One region of the Weissella sp. ESL1139 genome, then DNA from elsewhere that is predicted to be linked to it. Evidence: riboswitches for the same ligand, from Rfam matches in the RefSeq annotation. Region 1 holds a riboswitch; the other holds the start of a gene.

Region 1 (6,418 bases):
GGTGACCGGTTCTATAAAACAAATGTTAACAGCAGGTTAACGTAACGTTTCGTCGACATTACGCACCAGATTTGGGTTGCTGTCACACGCTGAAAACATTAATCTGTCAACAATAGTTGAAAGGCTAAACGATCCCCATTTGGGACTGGCATTAAGACATGACCACGATATTCAAAGCCGGCTTTTTTGACGGTTTTCTGCATCCCCTGGTTAATTTCATGGGTATCAATTCGGATGTCACGATAACCGTGATCTAATGAAAGCAACACTAAATCATGAATTAAATGATGCGCTAATCCTTGCCCACGCACATCAGCATCAATGGCGATACGATGCAAGGTCATATATTGACTTTCATTGCCTAACCAAGAACCGTCAATATCCTCATAAGCTTGTTCAGGACCGGGGACTAATTTACCGACACCAGCGACAACATGATTATGAATTAAAACATAGACAATGCCTTGTTCAATATCATGTACAAATTCATCGCGTTGTGGTTCAGCGCTTCCTTGCCATTGTGGTGAATTTTGGCTACCTAAATAGGCGACTGCTTGTTGAATAATATGGAAAATAGCGTCCACGTCAGTTGGTTTTGCTAAACGTGTATAAGTTAATGACATAAAGCTTTCCCCCTTATCGGTATTTATTTTGTATTTAATTATAGCAAAAACACATAAAAAAATAAGTTAATAAATAGCACTTTTTTAACCTATTATAAGCTTTGATTCGGTATAATAATGAGAATACTAATTGAACGATAAATGAAACGAGGAGTTCGTGAATGCAAAAACGACCAGGAGATACTATCTTCCGTGCTGTTAAGGGCGCATTAATTGGATCAGGCTTTATTTTACCGGGTATTAGTGGCGGGGCTTTAGCCGCTGTCTTTGGATTATATGAACGATTGATTTTGTTCATGGCGAATCCATTTAAAAATTTTAAAGCTAACGTTAAATTCTTTTTACCAGTGGGAATCGGTGCCGTAATTGGCATTTTTCTACTATCTTTTGTTATCAGTTTCATGTTGGGTGAAATTGAAAGTGTGGCACGCTGGTTTTTCATTGGTGCTATTTTAGGAACTATTCCGACATTGTGGTACGAAGCTGGAAAACATGGTCGATCGTTAACTGATATTGGTTTGATGATTTTGGCCGGTATTTTAATGCTTGTATTTTTATGGTTTGGTCAACCTCTTTTCTCAACCATTGAACCTAGTATTGGTGCGTGGATTTTAGCTGGTGCGTTAATCGGTTTGGGATTGCTAGTACCTGGATTGAGTCCATCGAATTTTTTGATTTACTTGGGCTTATATAAAGGAATGAGTGATGGGATTAAAACGGGTGATTTATCAGTTTTGCTACCATTAATTGTTGGTTTATTAGTCGTTGTCCTACTTTGTTCTAAAGTGATGGCGTATATTTTTAAAGTAGCATATGCAAAGCTATTTCATATTATCTTCGGTATCGTGATGGCTTCAACGGTTATGATTGTGCCGGTTGATTATAGTGACTTTACAATGTGGCATTACCTATTTTCAATCGTCTTGCTAGCATTAGGAACATGGTTAGGTTGGTGGATGGGTAATTTGGAACAAAAGGTTAAACCAGCTTAGATTTAAGTGAAATCGCTTACACAAAATGTTTGTTTTTATCAGAAAAACGTGCTACTGTTAAGTAGTTAAGTAAATTAACGTATCTGGGGTGCCAATTTGGCTGAGAATATACCCACGGAACCTGATTTGGTTAGAACCTGCGCAGGAAGATACAGTCCATTTTATAGAAATTGATGGGTAGTCTTTTTGGGTATACAAAGAGACTACCCTTTTTATTTTATTCGGATTGCATAAAGCAATTGGCAAAAACTAAATCTAATAATCATCGTCTGGGGTGCCGTAAGGCTGAGATTTACCCATGAACCTGATGTCGGTAATGCGATCGAAGGAAGTGCGATATTTGACTGTGTGTCAAAGCCCTTCTTTCGTATCGGAAAGGAGGGCTTTTTTAATGATTAATGTTAATGGTAAGGCGCTAGATAATATGGTTGGCAAAACGCTAGCTGATCTAGTCGCAATAAAAACAGATATGACACAAAACGTTGTTGTGGAATTGAACGGTGAAATCATTCATCGCCCAGAATTAGCAACGAAAACTTTAGCTGAAAATGATCATGTTGAATTGATTTCATTTGTTGGTGGTGGTTAGAAGAAAGGAACAGAAAATGATACCAAAGTTTCAAGGCGTCGACGTTGAAGATTTCTTTATGGGGATGAAAGAACGTAATGTCGCTGGGACTACAGAGAAATTACAAAATGCCCGGGTTACGATTGCCGGTGCTGGTGGCTTAGGTTCAAATATTGCCATCGCGCTAGCACGGAGTGGTGTTGGTCATTTGACAATTATTGATTTTGACACGATTGAAATGAGTAATTTAAACCGGCAGCAATATAAAGTGAGTCAAATTGGGTTGCCTAAAGTGGCTGCACTTAAGCAGAATCTATTGGAATTTAATCCATTTATCGAAATTGATACAATCCAAACCAAGGTAACGCCTGGTAATATCGGTGAGTTATTTGGTGATTGTGATATTGTCTGCGAGGCCTTTGATAATCCGATGGCTAAAGCGATGTTATTGGATTGGGTAACGGAGTTGTATCCCGATAAGCCATTGGTTATGGGTAATGGTATGGCCGGTTTGCATGTGACAAACGGGATGCAGACGAAGCAACAATTAGCGAATGTTTATATTTGTGGGGATGGTTCAAGTGTTGGTGCTGAAGGATTGATGGCACCACGTGTGATGGTTTGTGCAGGTCATGAAGCTAATGCCATTTTACGTTTGTTAACAGACCAGCCTGTCTTATCAGAATAGGAGATTATTAATAATGATGGAAAATAATGATGATTTGATTCTTGGCGGCCACCATTTTGGTTCACGATTCATTTTGGGATCTGGTAAATATTCATATGAATTAATTGATTCAGCCATTCACCATGCGGGTGCGCAAATTATTACGATGGCTCTTCGTCGTACGAATACTAGTGAAGAAAACATTCTTAACTACATTCCAGATGATGTAACGATTTTGCCGAACACTTCAGGTAGTACAAATGCTGAAGAAGCTATTCGTACTGCCCGGATTGCGCGTGAATTAAGTGGCAGTGATTTTATTAAGCTTGAAGTTGTGCCTGATAAAAAATACTTACTACCAGACAATGAAGAAACAATCAAAGCAACTAAGGTATTGGCTGATGAAGGATTTATCGTACTACCTTACATGCTTCCTGATTTGAATGCAGCACGCAAGATGGTTGAAGCGGGTGCTGCTGCCATCATGCCTTTGGGTGCCCCAATTGGTACGAATAAAGGTTTGACGACGAAGGATTTGATTCAAATTTTGATTGATGAAATTGATTTACCAATTATTGTCGATGCCGGTATTGGCCGTCCTAGTCAAGCTGCTGAAGCAATGGAAATGGGTGCTGCTGCCGTGATGGCTAATACGGCCATGGCAACGGCTGAGGATATTCCATTGATGTCTGAAGCCTTTAAGTTGGCTGTTGAAGCTGGTCGTAAAGGTTACCTAGCCCACCCTGGACGTGTGTTAGATAAAAAAGCAGCTGCTTCATCTCCTGTCTCAGGTGTCAGCAAGTAAATCGGGTTATTCAAATGGTGCAAGTATTAGATTTAATACAACAATTTACGCAGGAACCTGATCAAAACAGGTTGGTTTATAACAAAGCCTGGTTGGTCAATCAACAATCGTTAATCCAACTTGGTCAACAAGCTGGTGCTACTGCAACGGTTGATGATTATGGCAATGTTTATTTAGATTTTCCCGGACAGCTAGATGTAAAACCTATCGCGACTGGTTCGCATATGGATACCGTGCGACATGGTGGTCGTTATGACGGGTTATATGGTGTTTTAGGTGGCTTTTGTGCAATCCAGCAGTTGTATCAACAAGGCCACATACCCAAAAGACCAGTTCGCTTGATTTCATTTAGTGAAGAAGAAGGCAGCTGTTTTCCAGCGGCCTTTACGGGTTCAAAATACTATACAGGTACAACGCAGACAACAACATTACTTGATGATCAAGGCATTTCATTTGATGATGCAAGAGTAGTAGCCGTTAACCAGTTACAAAGCCTACCCAATGTACAAAAGCAGTCGGTTGACCTACCTGCAACTTTTACCGAATTACACATTGAACAAGGTCCCAGACTTGCGCAAAGTCATAAAACAATCGGTCTCGTGACAGGCATTGTCGCCCAAAATCGATATGATGTGACCGTACATGGACAGGCAAATCATGCTGGCACGACACCGATGGCTCAGCGCCAAGATGCCGTTGCCATGGCAAGTAAGTTAATGACGCAACTTTATGCATTGGCAGATGAAATAGCAGATGGTTTGACGTTTACGATTGGTGAGATTCATGTCACGCCGAATACTAGTAATGTTGTGGCTGGAACTTGTACTTTTACGATTGATTGTCGGGCAAATACCGATGAACAATTAGACCAGTTTGTGACTAAAATGATGGCTTGTATTGAGCAATGTCAAGCAGCAACAATCACGCCAACCCTACATGTACCAGCAACTGCACTATCTACCGACCTATTGTCCCACAATATGAATTTGGTCAGTGAGATGCATGTTCCTTATCAAGCATTATTCTCAGGTGCTGGTCATGATAGCCAGATTATGAGCGCGGTTGTGCCAACCACGATGATTTTTGTGCCGAGTGAAGCAGGTATTAGTCATGCACCGGCTGAATATACCGAACCAGCGGATTTGAACACGGGTGTTAACGTATTAGCAGCTAGTTTATCGCAACAAGTAAATGAAACATGGTGAAGCAGATGAAGGCAAAATTGAATCTAACAACGCAAATTATTATTGGTATGGTGGTTGGTCTGATATTAGGCGCAGTTTTTGGTACTAAGATTGCCGGTATCAAAATTGTTGGGAATATTTTTCTCCGCTTAATTCAAATGGCTGTAATTCCTTTAGTATTTTGTACGGTCACGGCAGCAATTGGTAAGTTACCGATTAAACGCTTAGGTCGGTTAGGTTTTAAAATTGTGGCTTGGTTTACAATCACCACGTTGCTTGCGGCTTTAGTCGGTTTGTTACTAGGTTGGTGGTTCCATCCTGGTGTTGGCTTGCATCTAACGCTTGACCCGTCTCTGACTGATGAAATCACTAAAAACAAAGCTTCTTCAACCGATATGATTTTGGGCTTTTTCCCAGTTAATATTTTTGAATCACTCGCAAAAGGTAACGTGATTCAGGTAATTATTTTTGCGCTATTGTTTGGTTTCGTATTGAGCAAAGCGAACAATAAGCAACAGTATGATGGCATATTGAATGGTTTGCACCAAATAAATCAATTATTAATTGGTGTTATTCAAATTGTGTTACGTATCGCACCACTTGGTATCGGCGCTTTAATGGCGGCTGTTACAGCCGAGAATGGTTTACAAGTTTTACTACCCCTAGTAAAATTCTTGGGATTATTCGGCATCGGTACTCTTTTATTTTTAATCGGATTATTTGGCATGATTATGATACGAGCGCACATGTCTTTGCGCACGGTTATGCATGGGTTCGCGAATATTTTATTAATTGCAATGACCACAACTTCTTCAGCAGCGTCATTACCAGTAGAAATGAACGATGCACAAGAACGGCTGGGCGTTAATAAAGAAATTAGCGAGCTGGTGTTACCGTTGGGGATGGCACTAAACAGTAACGGTTTAGCCATGTACCTCGCACTAGCCTGCGTGACGATGACCCAATTTTATGGGCTATCCCTTTCGTTTATGATGATGTTAAAAATTGTCCTATTAGCAATTGTTGCTTGTTTAGGAACAGTTGCGGTACCAGGTGGTGGTATCGTTGCGTTGACAATCATTGTGCCAACACTAGGATTACCACTAGAAAGCATTGCTTTATTTGCTGGTATTGACTGGTTCTCAGGTATCTTCCGCACCGTTTTGAACGTGGTTGGTGATACCACAACAGCGATTATGATCGCTGCTGATGAGGATAAGTTGAATCAGGTTGAAGCAATGGAAAATTGAAATGTATGATAGAAAGCTTAGTCATTGCGATGGCTAGGTTTTTTTATTGGTTGGGATTTTGTTTTTGTGAAGTTATTTTGTAGAAAATTTTCAAATAATAGGGTTTACGCTGTGAAAATATAGTAAACTGAATACAGGAGTTTACACATTTTTGAGGGGTAACGTTATGAACGATTATGAGTCAGAGCAAAATTTAGAAAATAAACTAATGAGTCGTTTCAATGGCCTTGGTTATAAAACCGTGGTTCTACCAGATGAAACTAGTTTATTAGCTCATTTTCGACAAATTTTAAATGAACAAAACATCAATAACTTAAATCATGAGCCGT
Region 2 (6,418 bases), 910 kb from region 1:
CAATGTTGGTCTTACATCAAGTTACCGGCTTAACACACAATCATCCCCAATCATTGATTGCTAGTGGTATTTACGCCATACTCGTTAATAACTTGTTACAAAATATGTTACCTGTTGAAGCGGTTGACGCTGCCATTAGTAGCTCCTATGAATACTATTCACAACATCGTATTTTTGCTGAACATTTATCAGCATTTCAAAATCTAAATAAACCTGATCTTAAAAGTGTTGCAGTGACGTCATTACATACATCGGGTTATGTTGTTGAAACACTAGAAGCTGCAATTTGGGTTATTTTAAATAGCACTAGTTTTAGTGAGGCATTAGCACTAGCACAATCATTACCTGGCGAACCAAATCGGGTTATGCCATTGGTTGGTGCTTTAGCTGGCATCTTGTATCATCAAGAAATTACTGATACTATCAATAACGAAGATTTCGCTGAAGTATTGAAAGTTCTTAAAATAGCTGAACAGAGTCATAATTTCAATTAGTAACATTGCAAAGATGGCGAAAAACCATCTTTTTTATTTAGAATTTTATAGAAAGAAGGCATTTTTAACCTAATGGACGCTTTAATTAGTAGTATCACCGGTGTTTTAATGATTTTAGTGTTAGTTGCCCTAGGTTTCTTTTTAGTCAAAGGTGGCGTTTTTAATGACGATGATGGCCGTATTAGCAGTTTCTTATCTGGCTTTATTACAAAAGTTGCTATGCCAGCATACTTAATTGTTCATATTCCACAAGACTTTACACCCAAAACACTATTAGCAATGGGGCACAATCTATTTTTCCCCGTCGCTAGTATGTTATTGTTATTAGTCTTATCATTCTTTATCGCTAAAATAATTCACGTTGATCCAAAGCATAAAGGGTTATTTCAATCATTATTGTTTAATTCAAATACAATCACCGTGGGTCTACCAGTTAATATGGCGTTGTTTGGTACGAAAAGTTTGCCATACATCTTAATTTATTACATGGCTAATACAACTATTTTTTGGACGTTGGGTGTTTATATGATTTCACTTGATGGAAAGCATAACAATAAACATTTTAATTTACGGGAAACATTGTCAGGTATGTTTAATCCGCCAATGATTGCTTTGATGGTTTCATTAGTCTTTGTTTTTTTGCATATTAAATTACCTGAATTTTTAGTCACTGATTTAAGTGAACTAGGTGATACTAACGTGCCATTAGCGTTAATCTTTATTGGATTTGCAATTGCTAAGACACCACGAAAAGATTTGTTACCTAATCTTGAAACCACGACCTTAGCATTAAGTCGTTTTATTCTAGCACCAGCAACAATGGCCTTAATAATGTTGCCGTTCGATTTGCCAACATTATTAAAACAAGTCTTCATTGTTCAAGCAGCGATGCCTGCCATGACTAATGCGGCGATTATGGCGCTCCATTATAATGCAGATTACAAATTTGCTTCAATCAGTATCACACAAACAACTTTGCTGATGCTACTGGTTATTCCGATTTTAATGTTAATTATTACATAATAGACAATCAAACGACTAAGGTTAATGTTAACTTCAGTCGTTTTTTGTATAACAACAATTAATATACATTAATTTATGTATATTTTTAGCTTTTAGACTTGTTTTTTAGAATTTAATTGCATATTATTACATTTATTGTTAGTATAATGGTACATTAATTAAATTACTTGGGGGATTTAAATATGACAACAATACAACCACAAAGTTATTACACCAACTGGCTAAACGACTTAAAATCACTGTTATCAATTGCTTCTGTGCGTGATGATTCTTTGGCTTCAACCGAAGCACCTTATGGACCAGGTCCGAAGGCGGCTCTAGACTTTATGATGTCAATCGCTGAACGAGATGGTTTTGAAAACATTGGTACAGTTGGTAACCGTGCCGGTTATATTTATATTGGACCAGAAAACGATGATGATCCAATTGGTGTGCTTGTGCATGTCGACGTTGTCCCTGTCAATGACCTTGATCAGTGGCAGAGTGATCCATTTATTCCAGTAATCAAAGATGACAATTATCTCTATGCCCGTGGTGCAAATGATATGAAATCAGGGGTTATGCTAACTTATTATGCAATTAAAGCCATTCAAGATGCTAACATACCACTTAAGCATCAAATCCGTTTCATTATTGGAACTGATGAAGAGAGTGAATGGGCTGATATGCATCAGTACTTTGCTGAAGAAGGTGCACTTAATCATGGCTTTTCACCAGATGGGTCGGCCGATTTATCATATGGTGAAAAGGGGATTAGCCAATTAGATTTGTATTTTAACAGTACTAACGATAGTGATAGTGATATTCAATTGGACAATTTCCACAGTGGTACTGCAACAAATGTGCTACCGGGATTTGCGACAGCCACTGTAACTGGCATTGATCCAAGCGACTATACGACATACTGTGACAAAGCTGGCGTAACCGGTGATGTAAAACAAATTGGTGACGAAATTACTCTAAGTTTACAAGGTGTTGCAACCCACGCTGCCCGCCCAGAAACTGGTAAAAACGCTGCCACATACTTAGCTAATTACTTAGCCCAATTTGATTTCAGTGATAATGCAGCTAACTTCTTACAATTTATCGGTCAAAAACTCCACGAAGATCCATTTGGTGAAAAATCAGGTTACGGTAAAGCTGAGCCAAAATTAGGTAAGACCAGTCAAAATATTGGGATTACTGATTTTGTCGCTGGTGAAAAAGGGCACATTAATTTGAACTTCCGTTACTCATTAACTTTTGATGAAGCCAACACTGTTACTCAAATCTTAACTAATGAACCATGGCTTTCAAATATTGACCGTGATCCAGCCAGTTTGGTGCCACATTATGTTGGTAAAGACAATCCAGTTGTCACATTATTAGCAGAAGCTTATAAATCAGTAACTGGTTCATTACCTGAACAAGGTGTCGGTGGTGGGGCTTCATTCGGCCGTTTAATGCCGAATGGTGTTGGATTTGGTGTAATTCCAACTAGTGAACCTTCATTAGCTCACAAGGCCAATGAAGCCTTTAATTTAGACAATTATGAAAATGGCTTCAATGCTTTAGTGACCGAAATATTAGCTTTATCAGATAATTTATAATGTACATTGACCATGCCTATGTATCATGAGATAATTAAGGCAGTTAAATAATTTACTAGGGGAGCTTTACGCTGAGACGATTAATTATCGGACCCTTCGAACCTGTTTAGTTAGTACTAACGAAGGAAAGTAATGGTAAAATGCGATTTCACACACAGAAACCAGGAATTTCCTAGTTTCTGTGTTTTTTTTATGCCATATATTTTGGAGGACATTATGATAGAGGTACCACAAGTTGTCACAATTGCATCAATTGATTCCAGTGGGGGAGCTGGTGTCAATGCTGATTTAAAAACGTTTCATAATCAAAAAGTATACGCAGCGACTGTTATTGTCGGTTTAACAGCCCAAAACACATACGGGGTACAAGATCAATATCCAATTCCAACTGATTTCATTGGTGAAGAATTTAAAAGTATTGCTGATGATCTTAATATTCGAGCCGCCAAAACGGGGGCCTTATTAGATGCTCAACGGGTTCATGCAGTTGCAAATGCATGGCAACAGTATCAATTTGGCAAGTTAGTTATTGATCCGGTAATGGTTGCTAAAGGTGGTGCTCATCTACTGAGTGATCAAGCCATTTCAACAATGATTACTGAATTAATACCACAAGCCTTTTTAATTACACCGAATTTGCCAGAAGCTGAAGTTTTGGTTAACAAAACGCTTGATACAGATACCGCCATCGTACAAGCAGCTCGTGAAATTCAACAAATGGGTGTTAAAAATGTCTTAATTAAGGGTGGCCATCGTAGCGACGATAACAATAATTTTGCTGATTACATTTTATATGAGGATGGGACATCTGAATGGTTTAGCATGCCTGGTATAAAAACTAATCGTACTCATGGGACTGGTGATACTTTATCAGCATTCATCACAGCTAATTTAGCCAAGGGTTATGAATTAAAGAATATTATGCCCAAAGCTAAACAATTTACGTATGAGGCCATTCGTCAAACTATTAATGTTGGCCATGGTCATGGGCCGCTCAACCACTGGGTCGAAACGAATATGGAGTAAAGACAATGAATTATCATAATTACTTATTAAATCAATCACAATCAATTTTAGATAATATTTATCAGTCTTCATTTGTAAAGGGCATTGGCTTTAACAACTTAACCCAAGCGCAACGCGATTATTACGTTGCCCAAGATACGTATTATACTGATAAATTTGCGCATTTATTTGATTTAACAACTGCTAAATTAACGCATGAACAACAAGCTAGTAAACCACGACATGTGGATGAATCGGACCCTCATGATGCATTACTACCAAGTCCAGCTATGCTAAATATTCCACCAGATGATCATAACTTGGCATATCTAGATCACATGGAAAAAGCGATTACTAATGGTGATGCCACCAATGCAATGTTGGCATTATTACCATGTACAGAATCATATCATTTAATTGGTAAGCATTACTTAGGTGCGACACCAGATAATGTATACCTACCATGGTTAGAATTCTATACAAGTGATGACTACACAACCTTAACGCAATGGAGTTGGCAAGTGGTTGATGAACAAGTACCTGACTGGACAAAGTTAACATTAGATAAGCAAAATGAATATTTAGACACTTATTTAACTTCTTATCGTTATGAATTATCATTCTGGGAACATGCTGCTGAACATTAAATAACCGGTATGAATGTTATAATAGAAGTATCTTATATATAAGGAGAAAATATAAAATGAATACATTAATTTCAGTTGCAATTGCACCATTTGGTGTTGGCGATGAACTAAGTAGTTATGTTGATGATATTATTGGGGTAATTGAAGCATCTGGTTTAACTTATAAAACTTCATCTATGGGTACCGAAATTGAAGGTGAGTGGACTGAAGTAATGGATACTGTTCAAAAAGCAATTAAAACTTTAACTGATAACGGTATTCGTGCCTATGTTTCATTAAATGCTGATATTCGTCCGGGTCATACAAACACAATTGAAACCAAATTAGAAAAAATCAATCATAAGTTAGAAGGTTAATTTTTTGTAATTTATTAACATTGAGAGCTAAGGCATATGTCTTAGCTTATTTTTTATGTTAAATACATAAAATTCTTATTATTAGCATATTTTATATAGACATTTCCTAAAAACAGTACTATATTAGTACGGGTAAGCGTTTTCGCAAGTAACGTTATGCATTATTTTTTAGGTTTTAGGAGATTCTTATTATGCAAGCTGCAACATCGTCGTCACAAGGACGTCCCAAAGTTGTTAACCGCTGGTTAGTTATCTTAGGAACAGTTCTTGTTCAATTAGGAGTAGGTACTTTTTATGCGTGGAGTATTTTTAATACACCTATTTTAAAAATGTTTAATCAATTAGTTATTGATTCCAAAACTGGTAACCCAGCTACGGTTCAACCACATTTAGGATCAATTTCATTGATTTTTTCTATCGGTGCATTATCACTATCATTATCAACCATTTTCGTTGGTGCGTTAGTTAAAAAATTTAGTGTCCGTAAAGTTACAATCACTGCCGGAATTGTATTTGGTTTAGCTACAATTATTGCTTCATTTGTTAAATCATCAGATCAATTATGGTTATACTATCTTTCTGTTGGTGTTATGTTAGGTGCTGCTGATGGTATTGCTTATATGGCAACACTTTCAAATGCGATTAAATGGTTCCCAGAAAAAACTGGTTTGATTTCTGGAATTTCTGTTGCTTTTTATGGGCTTGGTTCATTTGTATTTAAATATATTGATTCAGCCATTTTAGGAAATGATCTAGTTCATAATTTGCCATACGCATTAATGGGTTGGGGACTACTTTCAATGGTATTAATCGTTGGTGGTGCGTTACTTATCCATGATGCACCTGATACACAATCGGACGAAGCTGTTGATGATCCAACCCATCATGAATTTACAACTCGTGAAATGTTACGGACACCACAAGCATATTTGCTATTTATTGCCTTGTTAACAATTTCTTTGTCAGTATACTTGACTGGAATTGCCGCTAACTTGGGAACTAATTTAGCTGGTCTAGATGTGACACAAGCAACTAACATTGTTGCCTTAGTAGCAATTGCTAACACTGTTGGTCGTTTCTTAATCGGTTCATTATCAGATAAGTTTGGCCGTAAGCCAATGTTCATTCTTTCATATACGGTAACGTTTATTGCCGTTGCAACATTAGCATTCAGTAGTCATCTTAGCGTCCCTGTATTCTATACAGCTATGATGGCTGTTGGTTTCTTTTTTGGTGGTACGATTACTGTTTATCCAACGATGGCCGGTGATTACTTCGGACTAAAGAATCATAGTCAAAATTAT

Evidence for each region. Region 1 has a riboswitch for thiamine pyrophosphate ahead of thiS (sulfur carrier protein ThiS). Riboswitches for the same ligand answer to the same signal wherever they lie in the genome.
Region 2: linked by a shared signal. The riboswitch ahead of thiD (bifunctional hydroxymethylpyrimidine kinase/phosphomethylpyrimidine kinase) and the one ahead of thiS (sulfur carrier protein ThiS) in region 1 are both predicted to bind thiamine pyrophosphate.

Annotation. Positions count from the first base shown of each region.
Region 1 covers NZ_CP196375.1:1,726,873-1,733,290, reverse strand. The annotation lists gene ACSYSF_RS08570 (GNAT family N-acetyltransferase) at 99-623, opposite strand; gene ACSYSF_RS08565 (DUF368 domain-containing protein) at 785-1,615, shown strand; TPP riboswitch at 1,690-1,780, shown strand; TPP riboswitch at 1,876-1,964, shown strand; gene thiS (sulfur carrier protein ThiS) at 2,007-2,204, shown strand; gene thiF (sulfur carrier protein ThiS adenylyltransferase ThiF) at 2,221-2,871, shown strand; gene ACSYSF_RS08550 (thiazole synthase) at 2,885-3,655, shown strand; gene ACSYSF_RS08545 (hydantoinase/carbamoylase family amidase) at 3,670-4,860, shown strand; gene ACSYSF_RS08540 (dicarboxylate/amino acid:cation symporter) at 4,866-6,089, shown strand; gene ACSYSF_RS08535 (type I restriction endonuclease subunit R) at 6,256-6,418, shown strand, end outside.
Region 2 covers NZ_CP196375.1:769,048-775,465, reverse strand. The annotation lists gene ACSYSF_RS03635 (ADP-ribosylglycohydrolase family protein) at 1-494, shown strand, start outside; gene ACSYSF_RS03630 (AEC family transporter) at 567-1,517, shown strand; gene ACSYSF_RS03625 (Sapep family Mn(2+)-dependent dipeptidase) at 1,700-3,106, shown strand; TPP riboswitch at 3,154-3,251, shown strand; gene thiD (bifunctional hydroxymethylpyrimidine kinase/phosphomethylpyrimidine kinase) at 3,323-4,132, shown strand; gene ACSYSF_RS03615 (TenA family protein) at 4,138-4,758, shown strand; gene ACSYSF_RS03610 (MTH1187 family thiamine-binding protein) at 4,815-5,114, shown strand; gene ACSYSF_RS03605 (OFA family MFS transporter) at 5,306-6,418, shown strand, end outside.